Regions from separate parts of the Acidovorax sp. GW835-FHT14G06 genome, predicted to be linked through region 2. Evidence: predicted binding sites of a transcription regulator. Region 2 holds the regulator's gene; the other holds the start of a gene.
What was found. The regulator sigma-54, encoded in region 2, starts transcription at its own class of promoters, with help from an activator protein. The targets are predictions, from matches to a motif close to TGGCANGNAANCTGCTTT.

Region 1: AC1Q64_RS11705 (ammonium transporter) is a predicted target of sigma-54. The motif match lies at 5,008-5,025, and genes of this name have one in related genera.

Annotation. Positions count from the first base shown of each region.
Region 1 is NZ_JBXAGA010000006.1:30,744-41,967, forward strand. Features, by position in the region: gene AC1Q64_RS11685 (MlaE family ABC transporter permease) at 1-804, opposite strand, end outside; gene AC1Q64_RS11690 (GMC family oxidoreductase) at 1,092-2,783, shown strand; gene AC1Q64_RS11695 (antibiotic biosynthesis monooxygenase family protein) at 2,798-3,148, shown strand; gene AC1Q64_RS11700 (hypothetical protein) at 3,185-3,514, opposite strand; gene AC1Q64_RS11705 (ammonium transporter) at 3,623-4,975, opposite strand; gene AC1Q64_RS11710 (sulfite exporter TauE/SafE family protein) at 5,328-6,086, shown strand; gene AC1Q64_RS11715 (ABC transporter substrate-binding protein) at 6,348-7,112, shown strand; gene AC1Q64_RS11720 (amino acid ABC transporter permease) at 7,240-8,022, shown strand; gene AC1Q64_RS11725 (amino acid ABC transporter ATP-binding protein) at 8,019-8,771, shown strand; gene AC1Q64_RS11730 (DMT family transporter) at 8,861-9,748, shown strand; gene mrdA (penicillin-binding protein 2) at 9,834-11,224, opposite strand, start outside.
Region 2 is NZ_JBXAGA010000009.1:12,413-23,636, reverse strand. Features, by position in the region: gene AC1Q64_RS16605 (acyl-CoA thioesterase) at 1-9, opposite strand, end outside; gene AC1Q64_RS16600 (glutaredoxin domain-containing protein) at 251-730, shown strand; gene AC1Q64_RS16595 (RNA polymerase factor sigma-54) at 792-2,393, opposite strand; gene lptB (LPS export ABC transporter ATP-binding protein) at 2,566-3,363, opposite strand; gene lptA (lipopolysaccharide transport periplasmic protein LptA) at 3,375-4,034, opposite strand; gene AC1Q64_RS16580 (thiol:disulfide interchange protein DsbA/DsbL) at 4,142-4,798, opposite strand; gene AC1Q64_RS16575 (SPOR domain-containing protein) at 4,891-5,547, opposite strand; gene argS (arginine--tRNA ligase) at 5,563-7,272, opposite strand; gene AC1Q64_RS16565 (hypothetical protein) at 7,383-7,904, shown strand; gene AC1Q64_RS16560 (PsiF family protein) at 8,037-8,330, shown strand; gene AC1Q64_RS16555 (DUF2214 family protein) at 8,424-8,870, opposite strand; gene AC1Q64_RS16550 (dicarboxylate/amino acid:cation symporter) at 9,043-10,413, opposite strand; gene AC1Q64_RS16545 (hybrid sensor histidine kinase/response regulator) at 10,656-11,224, shown strand, end outside.

The DNA.
Region 1 (11,224 bases), on a different contig from region 2:
CATCGCCAGCGCCAGCGCCAAGGTGCGCGGCATCACCAGCCGGAACCCGTGCGGGATGCCCATCACGCGCATGGCGTCCAGCTCCTCGGTCACGCGCATCACACCGATCTGTGCGGTGATGGACGAGCCGGAGCGGCCCGCCACCAGGATGGCCGCCAGCATGGGCCCCAGCTCGCGGATCAGCGAGATGCCCAGGATGTTGACGATGAACGACTCGGCACCAAACTGCCGCAGCTGCAGGCTCATCAGGTAGGCCAGCACCACACCGATGAGGAACCCCACCAGCGCCGTGATGGGCAGCGCCGTGGCGCCCATGCGGTACAGATGGCCGGACACATCACGCCATGGCCCCTTGCGCGGTGCGCGTGCCAGGCGCCCCAGGTCCAGCACCAGCTGGCCCACCATCTCCAGCAAGTGGCGGGCGTGGTCCACACCGTGCAGCACCAGCACGCCCAGGTGATCGACCTGTTCGCCCAGGCGCCAAGGCTCAGGCGGCGGTGCAACACAGGTGAACTGCGCCACCCGTTCCAGCATGGTGCGCTGGCTGTCGGTGCAGGCCAACTGCACGGGCCAGGCGTGCTGCCAGTGGTTCCACAGCAGCTGCGCGCCCACATGGTCCAGCCACTGCAGCTCCCGCAGGTCCCAGCCCAGCGTGGGGGCGGGGGGTGCGCCGCGCAGTTGGTCCGACACGGCCTCCCATTGCGCCGCGTTGCCCAGCTCGGCCGCACCCCAGCGCCCACGCAGCTGCGCACACGGCCCTTGGGGCGTATCGGCGCGGACGATGTGGGGAGCGTGGTCGGTCATGGGTCTGGCCGCCAGGGCAGCCGCAGGGGTGGGGTCGTCAAGAAGCAGCAAGGAAGAGCGTGCATGGTAGCGGAGCGAATCCTGCGCGCCCTGTCGGACATCAGCCTGTCAAGCACAGACAGGCCGCGATGGCGTGTAATTATTATCAAATCGGCGTCAAGCGCAATCAATACAAGCACCAGCAGCTACTAAAAGTGTAGCAATAGGCACACACCCTATCGACAGGGCCTGCCCCATCCGCACAATGGCCCACCGTTACCACCCTTGATCTGCACCGCCCCTCCTCCATGAGCGACACAACGTTTGACACCATCATCATCGGCGGGGGCACAGCCGGTGCCCTGCTCGCCAACCGCCTGAGCGCTGACGGCCGCCACCGCGTGCTGCTGATCGAGGCGGGCCGCAAGGACGACTACCACTGGATCCACATCCCCGTGGGCTACCTGTACTGCATCGGCAACCCGCGCACCGACTGGCTCTACAACACCGAGCCCGACGCCGGCCTGAACGGCCGCACGCTGCGCTACCCACGCGGCAAGACGCTGGGTGGCTGCAGCAGCATCAACGGCATGATCTACATGCGCGGCCAGGCGCGCGACTATGATCAGTGGGCTGAGCTGACGGGCGACGCCAGCTGGCGCTGGGACAACGCCCTGCCCTACTTCCGCCGTCACGAGGACCACTGGCGCCTGGACCAGCCTGGCAGCGTGAACGAAAATTTCAAACGCCTGCACGGCAACAAGTCCACCGGCAGCACCGGCGAGTGGCGGGTGGAAAAGCAACGCCTGCGCTGGGACGTGCTCGACGCCTTTGCCCACGCCGCGCAGCAGGCCGGCATCCCCGCCACCGACGACTTCAACAGCGGCAGCAACGAAGGCGTGGGCTACTTCGAGGTCAACCAGAAAAGCGGTTGGCGCTGGAACACCGCCAAGGCCTTTTTACGCCCCACCTGCTATGGCCGGCCCAACTTCGAGATGTGGACCAGCGCGCAGGCGTCCAAGCTCATCCTCGAAACCCAGCCCGACGGCACCCAGCGCTGCACCGGCGTGGTGGTGTGGGATGGCCACGAGATGGTCACGGCCCGCGCGGCGGGCGAGGTGATCCTGAGCGCAGGCGCCGTCAACTCGCCCCAGCTGCTGCAGCTGTCGGGTATTGGCCCGGCTGCGCTGCTGCGCCAGCACGGCGTGGATGTGAAGGTGGACCTGCCCGGGGTAGGCGCCAATCTGCAGGACCACCTGCAGATCCGCGCAGTGTTCAAGGTGCAAGGGGTGCAGACGCTCAACACCATGGCCAACTCGCTGGTCGGCAAAGCCAAGATCGGGCTCGAATACGCGCTCAAGCGCAGCGGGCCCATGAGCATGGCGCCTTCGCAGCTCGGTGCGTTCACCCGCAGCAGCCCCGACCAGCTCTATCCCAACATCGAATACCACGTGCAGCCGCTGTCGCTCGATGCGTTTGGCGAGCCGCTGCACGGCTTTCCGGCCTTCACCGCCAGCGTGTGCAACCTCAACCCCACCAGCCGGGGCACGGTGAACATCAAGAGCGCCGATTTCAAGGCCGCGCCTGCCATCGCGCCCAACTACCTCTCCACCCCCGAAGACCGCCAGGTGGCCGCCGACAGCCTGCGCGTCACGCGCCGCATCGTGGCCCAGCCCGCGCTGGCCAAGTACCAGCCGCAGGAGTGGAAGCCCGGCGTGCAGTTTGAAAGCGACGAAGACCTGGCGCGCCTGGCGGGCGACATCGCCACCACCATCTTCCACCCCGTGGGCACCACCAAGATGGGCCGCGACGGCGACCCCATGGCCGTGCTGGATGCGCAACTGCGGGTGCGCGACGGACGCGGCGGCGTGGTGGCCGGCCTGCGCGTGGTGGATGCGGGCGCCATGCCCACCATCACCAGCGGCAACACCAACTCGCCCACGCTGATGATGGCGGAGAAGGCGGCGGAGTGGATCATCCAGGCAAGGCGGGCGGCGTGAGTACCATCGCGCCGATGTACTCCTCCACTTTCATCTTTGCCACCAAACAGTTCGACGACGCCTTTCACCGCCTGGACGAGGCGATTGCCACCGCCGCCCGTTCCATCGACGGCTACCTGGGCGAGGAGTCCTGGACGGATACGGGCAACGGCCTGGTGTCCAACGTGTATTACTGGCAGTCGCTGGAAGCCTTGCAAACGCTGATGCAACACCCCGCGCACCTGAAGGCCAAGGCCGCGCAGGCGCAGTGGCTCAATGGCTACCAGGTGGTGATTGCGCAGGTGCTGCGCACCTACGGCGACAACCAGCTGACCGGGCTGCTGCCCACGGCCGGGCTGTTCACGCAAGGCACTGCGCCCCACTGATCTTTGCAAGCCCCGGCGCCCAGGTCGCTGCAGCGTTCAGCGGATGCCGCCCACATAGCGCGGCACCTCGGGGGCGGGCTCAGGCGTCGGTGCGGGGCGCGAGCGCACAGCCTGCGCCGCCACATCCAGCAGCGGACGGCGCGGCGCTGCAAGGGGAGTGGCGTGCAGGGCGTGCTCCAGGCGGTCGGCCCACTCGGCCAGATCGGGCGCGTTGTCGTCCACAGCGCGCTGGCGCGCAAACCGCACGATCTCTAGCGCATATTCCACATTGGCCGCCATCCATTCGGTGTCGGTCACACGACCCGTTTTGCGCCGCAACAACACATGCAGGTGAGCGGCAATTGCCAGCTTGTCGGAATCGGACATGGTCGGCTCCTTAATGCATTGGGGTCATCCATCGGACTGCACCTGCTTGCCCGCGTTGCGCAACGATGCAGGAGCGGGGAAGGCCTGCCGGGTCTCTCGAGGGCCCATTCAGGCGCCCAGGCGCTCGCGGTGCTGGGCAATGTCCAGCCCCGTCTGTTCGCTCTGTTCGTCCACCCGCAGGCCCATCGCAAAGTTGATGACCCACAGCAGTGCGGCCGTCACCACCAGGCTGTAGGCCGCCACGGCGCCCACGCCGATGGCCTGGGTCAGCAGGCTACCCGCCACCCCGCCCACGGTCTTGCTGGCCAGCACACCGGTGAGCAGTGACCCCACGATGCCGCCAACGCCATGCACGCCAAATACGTCGAGCGAGTCATCCACCCGCAGCAGCCGCTTGAGCCCCGTCGCGCCCCAGTAGCAGGCCAGCCCGGCCACCAAGCCAATCACCACCGCCGAGCGCAGCGTGACAAAACCAGCGGCGGGTGTAATGGCCACCAGCCCCGCCACCAGGCCGGAGCACAACCCCAGCAGCGACGGGCGCCCGCGCACCACCCACTCGCCCAGCATCCACGACAGCGCCCCGGCCGCAGCGGCCAGGTGCGTCACTGCCATGGCCAGCCCGGCACGCCCATCGGCCGCGACAGCAGAGCCTGCGTTGAAGCCAAACCAGCCCACCCACAGCATGCCCGCACCCGCCATGGTGAGCCCCAGGTTGTAGGGCTCAAACGGCTCGCGCCCATACCCCGCGCGGCGGCCCAGAAACCAGGCGCACACCAACCCCGCCACGCCCGCGTTCACGTGCACCACCGAGCCGCCCGCAAAATCCAGCGCGCCCATCTGCGCCAGCCAGCCGCCCGGCTCCCACACCCAGTGCGCCACCGGCGCATAGACCACGAGCGTCCACAGGCTGATGAAGACGAGCATGGCCGAAAACCGCATGCGCTCCACGAACGCGCCCACCAGCAGCGCGGCTGTGATGATGGCGAACGTGAGCTGGAACATCGCGTACACAGACTCTGGGATCAGCGGCGCAATGTGGCTCACGGACAGCTTGCCCGCCTCCAGCTGGAAGGCGAGCCCGGCAAAGCCAGCACGGTCCCAGCCGCCAAGCCAGGCGCTGCCCGGTGTGAACGCCAGTGAATACCCCAACGCAAACCACAACAGGCTGACCAGCGCTGCAATCGCGACCACGCTGGCCATGGTGTTGAGCACGTTCTTCCTGCGCACCATGCCTGCGTAAAACAGCGCAATGCCTGGCAGCGTCATCAGCAGCACCAGGGCGGTGGAGGTCATCATCCAGCCGGTATGGGCGGCATTCACCGTGTCCTGCGCCACCAGGGTGGGGCGTGTGAGGGCCGCCGCTACTGCGGGAGCCTCTGGCACGCTCTGGGCCAGTGCACAAGTGCGCAGCCCCAGACACAACGACACGACCGCAAACACCCGGTGGTTGACTGCACGCATGCACGCTCCCTTTCGCAATTTGTTACAAGCGCATTGCACGAGCCATGCCAGCCAGGTGCCACCGAATCGGAACACCGGGCGCCCCCGCAACTCGTCCGGCGCCCAACAACGGGGGGCGGGAAACCCCCAATGCACCAGCAGGGTGCAGCCGTTACAGTTGCGGCACTCGAAAGCGCGCTTCGGTGTGCCAAGCGAGGGGCCCGAGGAGACAACCTTTCTACCAACAACCACATTCCAAACACCCAATGAGGTGTGCACCCTTTCAGGCGCTGGCGATCCCAGCGCCTTTTTCTTGCCCGTTCGATCCTGAACAGTCCTGAATCGATAGCAGGCCCGGTGCGACAATCCTGCGATGGAATGGATTTTGATGACCCTGGCCTCGCTGCTCGCGGGCTTTGTGGATGCGATCGTGGGAGGCGGTGGACTGGTGATGGTGCCCGCGCTGTTTGCAGCTTTTCCGGGCGCGCCCCCAGCCACCCTGCTGGGTACCAACAAGGCGGCCTCGGTGTGGGGCACCGCCATGGCCACCTGGCAGTACAGCCGCAAGGTGCAGATCCGCTGGTCCGCCATGCTGCCTGCTGCGGCTGCTGGTTTTGCGGGCTCGTTCGTGGGCGCCTGGGCCGTCACCGTGGTGTCGGCCGACTTCCTGCGCAAGCTGCTGCCCCTGGTGCTGCTGGGCGTGTTGCTCTACACCCTGGCCAAGAAGGAACTGGGGCGGCACCACACCCCCCGGTTTGCGGGCCGGGCCGAGGTGATCGCCGCCTGCCTGATCGGCGTACTCATCGGCTTTTACGACGGGTTCTTTGGCCCCGGCACGGGCAGCTTCTTCGTCTTCTTGTTCGTGCGGCTGCTGGGCTATGACTTTCTGAATGCGTCGGCGTCGGCCAAGCTGCTCAACTGCGCCACCAACATTGCCGCGATTGCGCTGTTTGCCGCCAAGGGCCATGTGTGGTGGCACTTTGCGGTGACGCTGGCCGTGGCCAACGTGCTGGGCAGCCTGCTGGGCACCCACATGGCACTCAAGCATGGCACCGGCTTTGTGCGGGGCATCTTCATCGTGGTGGTGAGCACCCTGATCCTGAAGACGGGGTACGACGCTTTTCTGCGGTAGGCCTGCACGTCCCCCACCAGATGTCGGTTGCCAGGGTGGCACCCAACTTGCAACGCCCTGCAAGGCCTACCACCAGGGCGCTCCGAGGTCATCGGGGTTGCCCTGCATGGCCCGAATGTGAACGCGCGTCCTATAATTTCCGCACGTTTCCGTTTGATGACGAGGCCCATCGCCAATGGCGATGTCCGCATCCACCCGCTCCGGCCTGCCTACCCGCAGGCCGGATTTTTTGTACCTGAACCACCCCCACAGGAACCTGTCATGCAATTTTTCAAGTCTGCCGTTGTCACCGCCGTGGCGCTGTGCGCTGCCCTCGCCGTCCAGGCCCGCACGCTGGACGAAGTCAAGAAGGACGGCAAGATCATCGTGGCCACCGAGGGCCAGTTTGCCCCCTTCAACTACTTCGAAGGCACCAAGCTCACGGGTTTCGAGGTGGAAGTGGCGGAGCTGGTGGTCAAGAAGATGGGCCTGAAGCTCGAATGGAAAACGCTCGGCTTTGACGCCCTGCTGACCGGCCTGGGCCAGAGCCGCTGGGACGCCGTGATCGCCTCGCACGGTGTGACCGACGAGCGCTCCAAGGCCGTGACCTTTGCCAACCCCCACTACTGCTCGGGCGGCATCATCGTGGCCATGGACGACAAGATCCGCAACGCCAAGGACCTGACCGGCAAGGTCGTGGCCGTGCAAACCGGCACCAGCTACCTGGAGCAGGTCAAGAAGGTCAGCGGCGTGAAGGAAGTGAAGAACTTCCCGCAAGACACCGACGCCCAGCGTGCCCTGATCTCCAAGCGCGTGGACGCCTGGGTCAGCGACAAGTTCGTGGCCAAGGAAGCCGCTGCCAAGAACGCCAAAGCCGGCTTCAAGCTGGGCGACATGCTGTTCATCGAGCGCATCGCCCCCGCCATGGCCAAGGGCAACACCGGCCTGGCCGATGCCTGGAACAAGGCGTTCACCGAAGTGCTGGCCGATGGCAGCTACGCCGCCGTCTCCAAGAAGTATTTCAACGAAGACGTGCGCTGCAACTGATGTGATGGCACATGGGGTGCGCAGAGGGCTCGGGCCAGCTGCGCACCCTTTGCCGTTTCTGGTGGCGGGCGCATGATCGCCCTGCCCCAGTCCGATTTCCAACCAAGACCTTCTGGTCGTCTGATCCATGCTTCTCGCTCTTTGGCCACAAAGCTGGTCCCGACAGCAGCGCAGCAATGCCACGCTGGTCGCTGCACTGGTGGTGATGGTGCTGGCCCTCTCGTTGCTGGGCCAATTGCTGTCGTTCTTCCCTGACCCCATCGGCCCCAATGCCCAGGCGTTTTCTGAAGGTGCGCGCACCACGCTGTGGCTCACGCTGGTCAGCGGTGCCGTGGGCCTGGTGCTGGGCACAGCTGCGGCGCTGGCCCGCACCGCCCGCTGGACGCCCGTGCGCTGGATTGCTGGCGTGTACATCTGGGCGATTCGCGGCACACCGCTCTTGGTGCAGATCCTGTTTGTGTACTTTGCGCTGCCGGTGCTGGTGCCAGGGCTGAACCTGCCCGACTTTGCCGCCGCCGTCGTGGCGTTGGGACTCAATGTGGGCGCCTACAACGCCGAAGCCCTGCGCGCGGGCCTGCTGGCCGTGCCACGCGGGCAGACCGAGGCCGCCCGGGCGCTGGGCCTGGGCCGCATGCATGTGTTCATGGACGTGGTGTTTCCGCAGGCGTTCAAGATCTCGTTGCCGCCGCTGGTGAGCAACTTTGTGGCGCTGCTCAAGGACTCTTCGCTGGCCTACGCCATCGGCGTGGTGGAGCTGACCAACGTGGGCAACCGCATCCAGTCGGCCACGTTCCAGCCCATCGCCACGCTGACCACGGTGGCCATCACCTACCTGCTGCTGACCACACTGGTCACACAGATCTCCAACGCCGTCGAGTACCGCTTTGACGTGGAGGGCCGCAACCAATGAACTCCAACGTTCCACCCAAGCCCTACATCGTGGCCGAGCGCGTGTGCAAGTCGTTTGGCGCGCACCAGGTGCTCAAGGACGTGTCCACCGTGTTCCACACCGGCGAGGTGACGGTGATCATTGGCGCCTCGGGCTCGGGCAAGAGCACGCTGCTGCGCGCCATCAATCGCCTGGAGCCCCACGACAGCGGGCGCATCACCATCGATGGCGTGGAGGTGTGCGACGACCTCACCACCCTGCAGCGCCAGCGCTGCGAGGTGGGCATGGTGTTCCAGCAGTTCAACCTGTTCGGCCACATGAGCGTGCTGGACAACGTGACGCTGGCGCCCCGCCGCATTCGCCGCACCCCGCGCACCCAGGCCAACGACGAGGCCATGCAGCTGCTGCGCCGCGTGGGCATGCAGGACCATGCGCACAAGTACCCCTGGCAGCTGTCGGGCGGGCAGCAGCAGCGGGTGGCCATTGCCCGCGCACTGGCCATGCAACCCAAGGTGATGCTGTTCGACGAGCCCACCTCGGCGCTGGACCCCGAGATGGTCAAGGAAGTGCTGGACGTGATGCGCGGCCTGGCCCGTGGCGGCATGACCATGATCGTGGTCACCCACGAAATGGGCTTTGCGCGCGAGGTGGCAGACCGGGTCATGTTCTTCGACCAGGGTCGCATCGCGCACGATGCGCCGCCGCAGGAGTTCTTCAGCAACCCGGCCAACGACCGCATCCGCGCGTTCCTGGGCCAGGTCAGCCACTGAGCCCCGTCCGCACCGGACTGCACTGCAACGCAGAGGCCGCCGGGCAACCGGCGGCCCTTTTTTCTTTTTTGGTATTTAGGAATTTGTCGATGCGTACTGAACGCTGGGGCCTGATGGCCCTGCTGGCTGTGACCGTGGTGTGGGGCACCACCTTCCCGGCGATGAAACTGCTCTCGGCGCACCTCGACGCACTGCAGATCATCTGGCTGCGGTTTGTGATCGCACTGCTGGTGCTGGCGCCGCTGTGGCGCGGCATGCTGCGCCACGAGCGGCGCTGGGGCTGCGCGCTGGGGTTGCTGCTGTTCCTGGCGTTCTGGCTGCAGATCGAGGGCCTTGCACGCACCAGCAGCAACCGCAATGCCTTTGTCACCGGGCTCAACGTGCTGGTGGTGCCGCTGATCGCCATGGCAGCGCTGGGGCGGCGCTACGGCTGGCGCCTGTGGGGCGCCTGCGTGATGGCGCTGGCAGGCATGGCGCTGATGTTCCACGAGAACGAGCCCTGGAACCTGGGCGATACGCTGACGCTGGCCAGCACCGTGTTCTATGCGCTGTACATCCTGGCGCTGGAGGAATGCGCGCGCCGCACGGCCGCACAGCCCCTGCGTGCCACCCGCATGGCCGCCGCGCAGGCCACAGTGATGGCACTGGCCTCCACTGCGCTGTTGCTGGTGCAAAGCGGCAACATGGAGTGGCTGCACTCTGCCGCCCAGCTGCCGGTGGACGCCTTGCTGGCCTTGCTGTACCTGGGCCTGCTGGCCAGCGTGGTGGTGGTGACGCTGCAGGCCTGGGGCCAGCAGCGCGTGGACGCCATGCGCAGCGCCATCGTGTTCGGGCTGGAGCCGGTGTTTGCCGCACTCACGGCGTGGATGTTGCTGGGCGAGCAGCTGGGCTGGGCCGGGCTGAGCGGGGCGGCGCTGATTGTGGCGGCGCTGGTGTTCAGCCAGCTTCAGCCGTCACCGCGCGCTGCCGGTGCCTAGCAGGCGCTTTTGAAGCAAAAACAGCTTGTAGCGCTAGTCGATACTGCGTCAATAGCTATCAATTTAATAGCAATCCAGCGCCAGATCAAGGAGCGACCAACGGCACCTCGCTGGCCTTGCGGGGCTTGCCCATGGGCGCACTGGCCAGGCCCTTTTGCACGGCGGCGATGTCTTCTTCGCTGGGGTACTCGCCCAGCAGCCAGTAGTCAAACACGCGCCGCGCAATCGGGGCGGCGTGGGCAGCACCAAAGCCTGCGTTCTCCACAATGGCGGCCAGGGCGATGGTGGGGTTCTCGGCCGGGGCAAAGGCCGCAAACAGCGAGTGATCGCGCTGGTGCTCCTCCAGCGCCTTGGCGTTGTACTTCACGTTCTGGCCCATGGTCACGGCCTGGGCGGTGCCCGTCTTGCCGGCTGAGGTGTAGGGCGCGCCCATGAACACCCGCGTGCCCGTGCCGCCCTTGTTCACCGCCACCAGGGCATTGCGCACCAGCTCCACGTTTTTGGCCTGGTAGCCCAGGTTGATGCCAGGGGGCTGCACGATCTCGGTGATGGCGCCGGTGACCGCATTCTTCACCGCCTTGGCCATGTGGGGGCGATAGCGGATGCCCCCGTTGGCCAGCGTGGCCTCGGCCAGTGCCAGCTGCAGCATCGTGAAATTGTTGTAGCCCTGCCCAATGCCCAGCGACACCGTTTCGCCCGGGAACCAGCGTTTCATGTCGGCGCGTTTGTAGGTGTTGCGCTTCCACTCGGTGCTGGGCAGCGTGCCCCGCACTTCGCCGTTGAGGTCGATGCCCGTGGACTGGCCGAAACCCAGCGGCTTCATGAAGTCGTGGATGGCATCCACACCCATGTCCACGGCCAGCGAATAAAAGTAGGTGTTGCTGGAGAACTGGATGGCACGGTGCATGTCCACGCCCCCCAGCCCGCCCTCGTGGCTGCGGAAGGTGTGGCCGCCGAAGGTGTAGAAGCCGGGGTCGTTCACCACCAGGCTGGGCGAGCGCTTGTTCAGCTGCAACGCCGCCAACGCCATGAAGGGCTTGTAGGTGGAGCCGGGCGGGTAGGTGCCGCGCAGGGCGCGGTTGAGCAGCGGCTTGTCGATGGACTCATTGAGCGCGGCCCAGTTTTCGGCGTCAATGCCTTCGACAAACAGATTGGGGTCGAAGGTGGGCTTGCTCACCAGCGCCAGGATCTCGCCATTGCGCGGGTCGATCGCCACCAGCGCTCCGCGGCGGCTGCCATACAGCTCTTCGATGAGTTTTTGCAGCTTGATGTCGATGGACAGCATCACGCTGTCGCCGGGGGTGGCGGCGTGGCTGGAGAGCTTGCGCACGGCACGGCCACCCGCCGAGGTTTCCATCTGCTCCACACCGGTCGCGCCATGCAGGGCCGACTCGAAACTGTGCTCGATGCCGAGCTTGCCGATGTACTCCGTGCCCCGGTAGTTGGCCTCGTCCTCCGAGTCCTGGATGCGGGCCT
Region 2 (11,224 bases):
GCGGGCCATGGGGCGGAAAGTGGTAGGGCAAAACAGGAAGCGGGGGGACGGGTACCAACGGCGGACATAGCGCATTGCGCGACAGACAATGTCTGCCTTCCAGGCACCCGATGAGAAGCACGCGGGGGTCACCAGCCCATCCACACCGTGGCGCCCGTGCCGCTGCATGGGGGTGTTGCGCACGAGTCCTGTGAGCCGGGCGCCACTGTCTCGTATGCTCTCGGGCAGTGGATTTTACCGGAGCCCCCTCATGCGCCTTTTTGTTCGGACCCTGCTGACCACCCTGGCGCTGGCAGTGATGCCTCTGGCTGCCAACGCTCAAACACTCTACAAATCAGTGGGAGTAGACGGCAGGGTGGTCTACAGCGACCAGCCACCGGTGACTGGAGCCGTAGAGAAAACGATGAAGCTGGAAAACCTGCCAGTCAGCGTGGTGCCAGGCGCGGCCTCCACTCCCCAAGCAGCAACCCCCGACACCCCACAGGTCGCAATCGCACGAGGCGATGTGGTGCTTTATATGGCCACCTGGTGCGGTTACTGCAAGGCGGCCAAGGCCTATCTGACTAACAAGGGCATCGCCTACCGGGAGTTGGACATCGACACGCCTTCTGGCAAGGCTGCGTTCAAGCAACTGGGTGCCAGAGGTGTGCCAGTCTTGCTGACCAACGGCCAGAAAATCGCCGGGTTCACACCCCAGGCGTATGACGCGGTATTCATGGCGCGCAAGTAATCCGTCAGCATCCTGCGTTCAGGGCGTTGAGGGAGGCTTATGCTCTTCAATGCGTTGAGCACTACAACGCCTTGCGCAGATTGGCCGGCGCGATCTTGAGCGCCTCGCGGTACTTGGCCACCGTGCGGCGTGCGCACTCGATGCCCTGCTCCTTGAGCATCTCGGCAATCTGGCTGTCGGACAGCGGCTTGGCGGGGTTTTCGGCAGACACGAACTGCTTGATGAGCGCGCGCACGGCGGTGCTCGATGCATTGCCGCCGGTCTCGGTGCCCAGACCCGAGCCAAAGAAATATTTGAGCTCGTAGGTGCCAATCGGTGTGGCCATGTACTTGGCGGTGGTCACGCGGCTGATGGTGGACTCGTGCAGGCCCAGCTCGTCGGCGATGTCGCGCAGCACCAGCGGGCGCATGGCCAGTTCGCCGTGGGTGAAGAAGTTCTTCTGCCGCTCGACGATGGCGCGCGAGACGCGCAGGATGGTGTCAAAGCGCTGCTGGATGTTCTTGATGAACCATCGCGCCTCCTGCAGGCGCTGCTGCATGCCCTGATGTCCCTCGCCGCCCTTGTGGCCGCGCAGTGCGCCAGCGTAGATGTCGTGCACGCGCAGGCGCGGCATCACGTCGGGGTTGAGCTGCACGATGAAGTTGTGCTGCCCGCTGTGCCCATTGGCACGCCCGGCTTTGCGCACGATGACGTCGGGGATGATGATGTTGCGCTCTACATCGGCAAAGCGGCGGCCGGGGCGGGGCTCCAGCCGTGCGATCAGCGCCATGGCGGCACGCGTGCGCTCTTCGCCGCTGGCGCCGCCTTCGCTGCACAGCAGCGTCAGGCGACGGATGTCGCGGCGGGCCAGCATCTCCAGCGGCTGCTGGCAGATCGAGAGTGCTGTACGCACCGTGTCCGGGTCGGCATCGCTGTCTTCGTCGGCGGCCAGGGCCGTGAGCTGCAGCGTCAGGCATTCGGCCAGGTTGCGCGCGCCCACGCCCACAGGCTCCAGGCTTTGCAGAAGCCGCTGGGCCACGGTGAAGCGGTGCACCAGCTCCTCAATCTGCTCCAGATCGTCGGGCCCGGCCAGGCTGATGGCCAGCTCTTCGAGCGGCTCTTCGAGGTAGCCATCGTCGTTCAGCGATTCGATGAGAAAACGCAGCGCGGCCGTGTCCACTTCAGACAGCCGCAGCGACAGCGCCTGGCGGTGCAGAAAGGCGGTGAGCGATTCTTGCGAGCGGGCCAGCTCGGTAGCGTCGGCCCCGTCGCCTTCCGCATCGTTGCGGGTGCGTGCCGGGGCGTCGCCGCCCCACTCGGCGTCGTTGGGCGCCATCTCAACGGTGCCGTCGCCGCTCCAGTCGGGCTCGTCGGCGCCTCCACCGGGGATTTCAGCCTCGTTTTGGCTCTCAGTGCTGGTACTGTTTGCACTGACAGCTCCTGAAAACATAGCATCATCGGCACCGTAGTCGTCGGCCTGCGCGGGCGTATCGGCGGCTTCCAGACCAAACTCCTCGCGCGGTGCTTCGTCGGCATTGCGTTCGAGGAACGGGTTTTCGTCGAGCATCTGCTCGACTTCCTGCGAGAGTTCGAGCGTGGACAACTGCAGCAGCCGGATGGACTGCTGGAGCTGGGGGGTCAATGCAAGGTGCTGCGAGACGCGCAGCGAGAGTCCAGGCTTCATTGATTGAGCGCCGCCGGGCCGCCCCAAGGCGCGAAAGCCCCCTTGGGGGGCAGCGAACCACGCGCAGCGGGGAGCGTGGGGGCACAGTGCTGCGCCGCCGGGCCGCCCCAAGGCGCGAAAGCCCCCTCAGGAGGCAGCGCAGTACACAAAGTGACAAGCGTGGGGGCCATGTCTACATCCTGAAGTGTTCGCCGAGGTACACACGGCGCACTTCGGCGTTGTCCACGATCTCGGAGGGGGTGCCCTGCGCCAGCACGCGGCCGTCGCTGATGATGAAGGCGTGGTCGCAGATGCCCAGCGTCTCGCGCACGTTGTGGTCGGTGATCAGCACACCAATGCCGCGTGCCTTGAGGAAGCCGATGATGCGCTGGATCTCGATCACGGCGATGGGGTCAATGCCCGCAAAGGGCTCGTCCAGCAGGATAAAGCGCGGCTGGGTGGCGAGGGCGCGGGCGATCTCGACGCGGCGGCGCTCGCCACCGGACAAGGCCAGGGCAGGCGATGCACGCAGGTGGTCCACACGCAGCTCTTGCAACAGGGCCGTCAGGCGCTCCTCGATGGCGTCGCGCGTCAGCGGCTGGCCGTCGTCGGCACGCTGCAGCTCCAGCACTGCACGCACGTTTTCTTCGACGGTGAGCTTGCGGAAAATGGAGGCTTCCTGCGGCAGGTACGACAGCCCCAGCCGTGAGCGGCGGTGGATGGGCATGTGGGCCACCGAGTGGCCGTCGATACGGATGTCGCCCGCATCGCTGCGCACCAGGCCCACGATCATGTAGAAGGACGTGGTCTTGCCCGCGCCGTTGGGGCCCAGCAGCCCCACGACCTCGCCTTTTTGCACCACCAGCGACACATCCTTGACGACCTTGCGGCTGCCATAGGACTTGGCCAGGTGCTGAACCTCCAGGCGGCTGCCCGACTGGGAATCGGGCCCCAGGCGGTTATCAGCCCGGGTATCAGGACCAGTACTCACAGCGGGCCCGCTCACTTGGCGCCGCCGCCAAGGCTGTTGCTGGGGCGCAGCGCCGGTGCGGGCGCGTCAGGCACTGCGGCTGGGGCCGCCGCGCCGGACGGCGGGTCTTTGGGCGCCAGCACGGCACGCACGCGGCCACCGGACGCTGGCGTGTCGCCTGCGGCAGCAGACGACGCTGGTGCCCTCTGGCCGTCCACCGTGAACACGTCGGTGAGGTTGTTATAGACGATCACGGCACCGGTGATCTCGTCGTTCAGTACCGACCCACGGTAGCGGCGGAGTTCGGCGCGGGTGATGAAGCGCACGTTGTCGGCTTTGCCGTCGTACTCGATGACCTCGCTCTCGCCTTCGATGAACTCGTCTGGCACTCCAGCTACGGTGTCGCGCTTTTGGCGGAAAAACGCCCGTTTGCCCGCCTCGGCCGTGACCACGCCGTATTGGTAACCGTCGGCGTCCTGGCGCACATCCAGCCGCGCACCGCGCAACACGATGGTGCCTTTGGTCATCACCACGCGGCCCGAGAACACGCTGGTCTGCTTGAGTTCATCGTGGCGCAGGGCGTCGGCCTCGATGTTCATGGGCTTGGCACGGTCGGCCTTTTCGGCGTGTGCCATACCCGCAAGACCGGTCAGGGCTGCGAGCAACAGGAGGGGGAGTAGGCGGTGGGTCATAGGGCACGAATCTTGCAATGATTGTAGCCACCCGATAGTACCCACCCCGAAAAAAAGCCCGCATCAGCGGGCTTTTGGAACAGCTTGCCGACAGAGTCGGCACCTTGTCAGGCTTTGCGCGCCGTGGCCGCCAGGTATTCGACCACTTGCAGCACCGTCTGCATGCTGCCAGCCATCGTGCCGTCGGTGTAGTACTTGCCCGCCACGCCCATGGACGGCACGCCTTCGACGCCATACGAATCTTGCAGCTGCGAGGCGCGACGCACCTGGTTGGCCACGCTGAAGGAACCATAGACTTCCTTGAACTTGGCGGCATCCACGCCCTGCTGGGTCACCCAGGCCAGGATTTCGTCGTCCTTGGCGAGCTTGGCCTTCTCCACATGGATGGCGCGGAATACCTTGGCGTGCAGCGCGTCGAGCTTGCCCATGCCTTCGAGTGTGTAGTACAGCTTTTGCTGGGGCACAAAGCTGGCGTTGAACGCCACGGGCACGCGGCGGATGGAGAGGTCCTTGGGCGCGGCCTTGACCCAGGCGTCCAGCGTGGGCTCAAAGGCGTTGCAGTGGGGACAGCTGTACCAGAAGAACTCGATCACATCGACCTTGCCAGCGGGGGCATCGGGGGCGACGGGCTTGTCCAGCCGCTTGAAGTCCTTGCCCTCCTTGAACTGGCGGGCTTGCGCCATGGCGGGGTTGGCCACTGGCAGCGTCAGGGCAGAAGCGGCAACCGCCGACGCGGCGGACAAAGAAAACTCACGGCGTTTCATGACAAAGACTCTCCTGGTTCAGGTATGGGGGATGTGAGACATCCCTTTACAAAAAGTTCAGCCCTGGCGTTGACGCCGTTTTGGCAGGCCTGTCAGCGCTGCACGCGCACCAGCGCCGACTCCAGCCCGGCGCCATCGAGCTTTTCCTTGAGCACCTCGGCATCGTCACGCTTGGTGAAGGGGCCGATGCGCACCCGGAAGACCGCACGGCCATTTTGCTCACGCTCGCTCACGCGGGCCTCCCAGCCCAGCATGGCCAGCTTGGCGCGCTGGGCGTCTGCGTCGGCCTGGGTGCGGAAGGCGCCCGCCTGCACGAAGTAGTCAAACGGGTCCACACTGCCCTTGGCCGCTGCCTTGGCCACGGCCAGATCGCCCAGCGGATCGGCGCCTGCCTTGCTCTCGGCCTTGGCGTCGGCTTTGGCCTCTGGCTTGCTCGCTGCAGGCTTGGCCGCTGAGGCGGCAGCGCGCACCTCGGGGGCAGGTGCCGATGCAGGAGACGATGCGGCGGCTGCAACCGGTGGCGCGGCAGGACGTGCCGGATTCTTGCCATACAGCGGCGAGTTCGGATCCCAGTTCTTGTTCTTCTGGGATTCGGCTGCGTCCATGTCTGCCCCCCGACCATTGCCCTTGTTCAGGAAGGGCACCGGCACCTTGGTCACATACACGGCCACGGCCAGCGCCGCGCCCAGGCCCACAATGACCCCGACGATGAAGCCGACAATGGTCCCGCCCGTCTGTTGCTTTTTCATATTGGTAGTAACTGCTTACATTCTGGCTGGGGCCGACACGCCCAGCACGGCCAGGCCATTGTGCAATACCTGGGCGGTGGCGGCGACCAGCGCCAGGCGCGCCTTCTTCACCGCCTCGTCATCCACCAGGATGCGCTCGGCATCGTAATAGCTGTGGTAACTGGCGGCCAGGTCGCGCAGGTAGAACGTCACATCGTGCGGCGCCTCGCCATCTGCGGCGGCGGTCAGCATCTCGGGGTACTTGGCCAGCTGCAGCATCAGCGCCTGGGCCTGAGGGCCCTCCAGCGCGGACAGGTCCACATCCTTGAGCGAAGCCACATCACCACCGCCCGCCTCTTGCCAGGCGCGCAGCACCGACTGGATGCGCGCATGCGCGTACTGCACGTAGTACACCGGGTTGTCGTTGTTCTGGGCCACGGCCAGATCCACGTCGAAGGTGTACTCGGTGTCGGGCTTGCGGCTGAGCAGGAAAAAGCGCACCGCATCCTTGCTGGTCCACTCGATCAGGTCGCGCAGCGTGACGTAGCTGCCCGCACGCTTGCTGATCTTGACCTCTTCGCCGCCCTTGACCACCCGCACCATGGTGTGCAGCACGTAGTCGGGGTAGCCCTGCGGAATGCCCACATCGGCCGCCTGCAGGCCGGCGCGCACGCGGGCGATGGTGCCGTGGTGGTCCGTGCCCTGGATGTTGACGACCTTGGTGAAGCCGCGCTCCCACTTGGCAATGTGGTAGGCCACGTCGGGCACGAAGTAGGTGAACGTGCCGTCCTGCTTGCGCATGACGCGGTCCTTGTCGTCGCCGTAGTCGGTGCTCTTGAGCCACAGCGCGCCGTCTTGCTCATACGTCTTGCCGTTGGCCACGAGCTTGTTCACGGCAGCCTCGACGCGGCCGCTGGTGTACAGGCTCGATTCCAGGTAGTACTCATCAAAGTGCAGGTTGAACGCCTGCAGGTCCTTGTCTTGCTCGTTGCGCAGGTAGGCCACCGCAAACTGGCGGATATTGTCGTAATCCTCCACATCGCCATTGGCCGTGAACTCGCGGTCGTCGGCCTTGACGGTGGCCTTGGCCTTGAAGGCCTCGGCAATGTCGGCGATGTAGTCACCGTTGTAGAAGTTCTTGGCCAGCGGGTTGTCGCTGTCGGTAGGCCAGCAGTCGTCTCCGGGCTTGAAACCCTTGGCGCGCAGCTGCGTGCTCTTGGTCAGAGTGTCGATCTGCACGCCCGCGTCGTTGTAATAGAACTCGCGGTGCACCTTCCAGCCCTGGGTGCTGAACAGGTTGCAGATGGCATCGCCCAGCGCGGCCTGGCGGCCGTGGCCCACGTGCAGCGGGCCCGTGGGGTTGGCCGACACGAACTCGACCAGCACCTGCTGGCCATTGCTGGCCTGGTAACCAAAGCGCTCGCCCGCAGCCAGCACCTCACGCACCACTTCCTGCTTGGCGGCGGGTTGGAGGCGGATGTTCAGAAAGCCAGGGCCCGCGATTTCGATGGCGGACACCCAGCGCTGAAAGGCAGGCGTGGCTTCGAGTGCGGTCTTGAGCTGCTCTCCCAGTGCGCGCGGGTTGAGCTTGAGGGGCTTGGCCAGTTGCATGGCTGCGGTGCAGGCGAAGTCGCCATGGGCCGCCACCTTGGGAGATTCAAATGCCGCCTTGGCGCCAGCGCCGGGGGACAGGTTTTCCAGCTCGGCTGCGAGCGCAGCGAGCAATTCATTTTTGGCTGTGAGCATCGGCGGATTTTACGGGTGCGCCAGCCGCAAGGCGCCGGACCTGCCACCAGAGGCGGTCCCACAGCCAAAGGCACAATGGACAATAGTGCCCATTCCACAGGAGAAAGCGCATGCAGCCTCAGCCCATCATGCTCTACCGGCGCCGCTGGACCTTGGTGTTTCAGGTGCCTTTTACCCTGCTGGTGCTCGCGTGTCTGGCCTTTTCGCTGTATTGGGCGGCTGTATCGAATGACCGGCTGCTCACGATCCTCTGCTTGTGCGCCGCGTTTGTGGCGTTCTGTGTAGGCGGAACCCTGGGCAGGTCCACCCTGGAGGCCTACCGGGTACGAGACCCTGCGGTGGTCATCGACGCCACCGGCATCACCGACCTGCGCCAGGACGACCCGCACACCGTGCCCTGGGAGGCCATGGAACGTGTGCACCTGGACAATTATGAGAACGTGATCCTTGTCAAGCTGCGCCCTGGCCACAAGGACTCTGCGTTGCGCGTGATCTTCAAAGCGCTGCAACGCTGGCAGCAGCGGGGAGATGTGGTGTTTTTCCTGGGAGGCCTGGCCTACGACACCCGGCAGATCCAGACCGCGCTCAAGGCGTTCCATGCAGCCGCAGCGCCCAAACCCCGCACTCTCTGAGAGATCAACGCACCCGGCTCTTGCCGCACGCTGCGTATTGGGTTGTCAGGACTTGTGCGCGTTGTCGCACGCCATGTTCTATGGTGCAATGCCCCCGGGACCCCCCATAACGCATTCACACCAGGAGATTCCATGAAAAAGCTTCTTTCCTTGACTGCACTCGGACTGGCCCTGTCAGTGGGCTTTGGTGCCCACGCCGCCGAAGACGCCAAGGCCCCCACCAAGCAGCAATCGAAGATGGCGACCTGCAACAAGGACGCCGGAGAGATGAAAGGCGACGAGCGCAAGGCGTTCATGAAGACCTGCCTGAGCAACAAGCCCGCCACCCAGCAGGACAAGATGAAAACCTGCAACGCTGATGCCAAGGCCAAGACCCTCAAGGGCGATGAGCGCAAGGCCTTCATGAGCGAGTGCCTGAAGAAGTAAATTCGCGCACAGTGCACCTTCCTCGGTGCGCCCTCAAAAGAAAAGCCCGCCAGCAGCAAGCCTGGCGGGCTTTTTTTTATGGGGTACTTGCACTTACCAGCCGCGCGCCCAGAACACCGCAATCACAGCCACCACGGGCAGCACATGCGACTGGATCATCACCAGGCGGCGCACCCGCGCGACTTCCGTGGCGGGCGGCAGCGCGCCGGTGCTGCGCAGGTTCTGGCGCCAGCGGCGAAACGCGGCCGAAGGCACAAACGACAACAGGACCATGGCCAGCACCAGGGTGATCTTGATGTGAAACAGGGGCTGCGACAGGTACCACGACGCGCCCTTGACGCCCCAGATCAACCGGGCCAGACCACTGCCAATCATCACCGCCCCGGCCACACCGTAGATCACATCCAGCCGGGCCAGCCGCTCGACCACGGCGGCATTGAGCCACTCGATGCGGCACAGCGCCGCCTGGCTGGACAGGAAAACCACAAAGGTCAGGATGGCCAGAAGGTGAAAGGCAGCCAGGAAGGCTTCGAGGGTCATGGTGCGGATTCCTTGTAGCGCCCGAGGCCACTGCGCCGCGCCAAGCGCTCACAGTGCCGTCCGGCAGGGCCACCATTGTGCGCGATGGCGTGGGCTCAACGCGCTCAACGAAAAACGGCTCGGGCCCGAAAGCCCGCGCCGCTGGGAGCGCAGATTCAGCAAGTGCCAACCATCAAGCCACAGTGCGCGCCACCGTGGCCACAGGCACATCCGCCGGCACCACGGGCGCCGACGCCGCTGACACCGCGAGTGGCAGCGGATGGCCATTCATCGCCGCGTCCAGGCGTTCCTGGTCCAGCGCGTTTTCCCAGCGGGAGACAACCACCGTGGCCACGGCGTTGCCGATGAAATTCGTCAGCGAGCGGCATTCGCTCATGAAGCGGTCCACGCCCAGAATCAGCGCCATGCCGGCCACGGGCACTTCGGGCACCACGGCCAGGGTGGCGGCCAGGGTGATGAAGCCCGCGCCCGTCACACCCGCTGCGCCCTTGGAAGACAGCATCGCCACCAGCAACAGCGCCACCTGGTGGCCCAGCGTCAGCTCGGTGTTGGTGGCCTGGGCGATGAACAGCGCGGCCAGCGTCATGTAGATGTTGGTGCCGTCCAGGTTGAACGAGTAGCCCGTGGGCACCACGAGGCCCACCACCGACTTGCTGCAACCGGCCTTTTCCATCTTTTCCATCAGCGACGGCAGGGCCGATTCAGACGAAGACGTGCCCAGCACCAGCATCAGCTCGGCCTTGAGGTAGCGGATCAGCTTGAACACCGAGAAGCCACACAGGCGCGCCACAAAGCCCAGGATCACCACCACAAACAGCAGCGAGGTGATGTAGAACGAACCCACCAGCCAGGCCAGATTGACCAGCGAGCCCAGGCCAAACTTGCCAATGGTGAACGCCATGGCACCAAACGCACCCAGGGGCGCGGCCTTCATCACGATGCCCACCACCTTGAACACAGGCGTCGTCAGCGCGTCCAGAAAGTTCAGCACCGGACGGCCTGCCTCACCCACCATGGCCAGGCCAATGCCAAACAGCACGGCCACCAGCAGCACCTGCAGGATGTTGTCGCCCACGAACGGGCTCACCAGCGTCTTGGGGATGATGTCCATCGCAAAGCCCGTGAGCGTCATCTCGTGCGACTTGGCCACGTAGCCCTTCACAGCCGTCTGGTCCAGGTCGGCCACATTGATGTTCATGCCCGCGCCGGGCTGCACCACGTTGGCCACCACCAGGCCCACCACCAGGGCCAGCGTGGAGAAGAACAGGAAGTACGCCATGGCCTTGCCGAACACGCGGCCCACGGTGGAGAGCTGCGACATGCCAGCGATGCCGGTCACGATGGTCAGGAAGATCACCGGAGCGATGATCATCTTGACCAGCTTGATGAACGCGTCACCCAGCGGCTTGAGCGCCTCGCCGTAGGACGGCTCGAAATGGCCCAGCAGAACGCCCAGGACGATGGCGAACACCACCTGGAAGTACAGTTGCCGGTAAAAAGGCAGCTTCAAGGTCGAGGCTGCGGGAGCGGAATGGTTGTGCATGGAACGGGTCTCCTGGGGTCACGGGTCTGCACCACCGGGGTGCCTCCGGCGCGCGTCAAGGGTGCCGTTTGTACCGCTGCACTTTGTTTCAGCCGATAACCTATTGGTATTAGTCGAGAGCGGCTTCATAGGAGAGCGCGTGCACCAAATCAGGGTAACTACTTAGTCCCCAGCCTGGTGCTGCACACTCCTACCCGCGCCAAAGTGGCCTTGGTGCCGCACAACCCCCCCGCTGGATTCCCATGCCCACGCCCCGCCTTCGCCAGTTCTGGACGCTGCTCATCCTGCTTGCAGGCACGGTGGCCAGCATGTTCGCGGCGGGCCAGTGGGCCTGGCACCGGTCTTTGCTGGACGAAAGCGAGAGCGTGCAGCGCCAGCTGGCCCTGTACGGGCAGACGCTGGCCCAGCGCATCGACCGCTACCGCACCCTGCCCGAGGTGCTGGCCCTGGACGCGCAGTTGCAGAACGCCCTGCGCCGCACCCTGAGCACCGACGAGGTGGCGCAGCTCAACCGCAAGCTGGAGCAGGCCAACGGCGCCAGCCAGTCCTCCACCCTCACCCTGCTCAACCGCGACGGCCTGGCCGTAGCGGCCAGCAACTGGCGCACTGCGACCAGCAACGTGGGCGTGGACTACAGCTTTCGCCCCTATGTGCAGCAGGCGCTGGCCCAGGGCCGCGGCAGCTTCTACGGCATCGGCGTGACCACGGGCGAGCCGGGCTACTTCCTGTCGCAGGCCATTCGCGACGACAGCGACCACATCCTGGGGCTGGTGGCCATCAAGATTGCGCTGCAGGAGCTGGAGCGCGAATG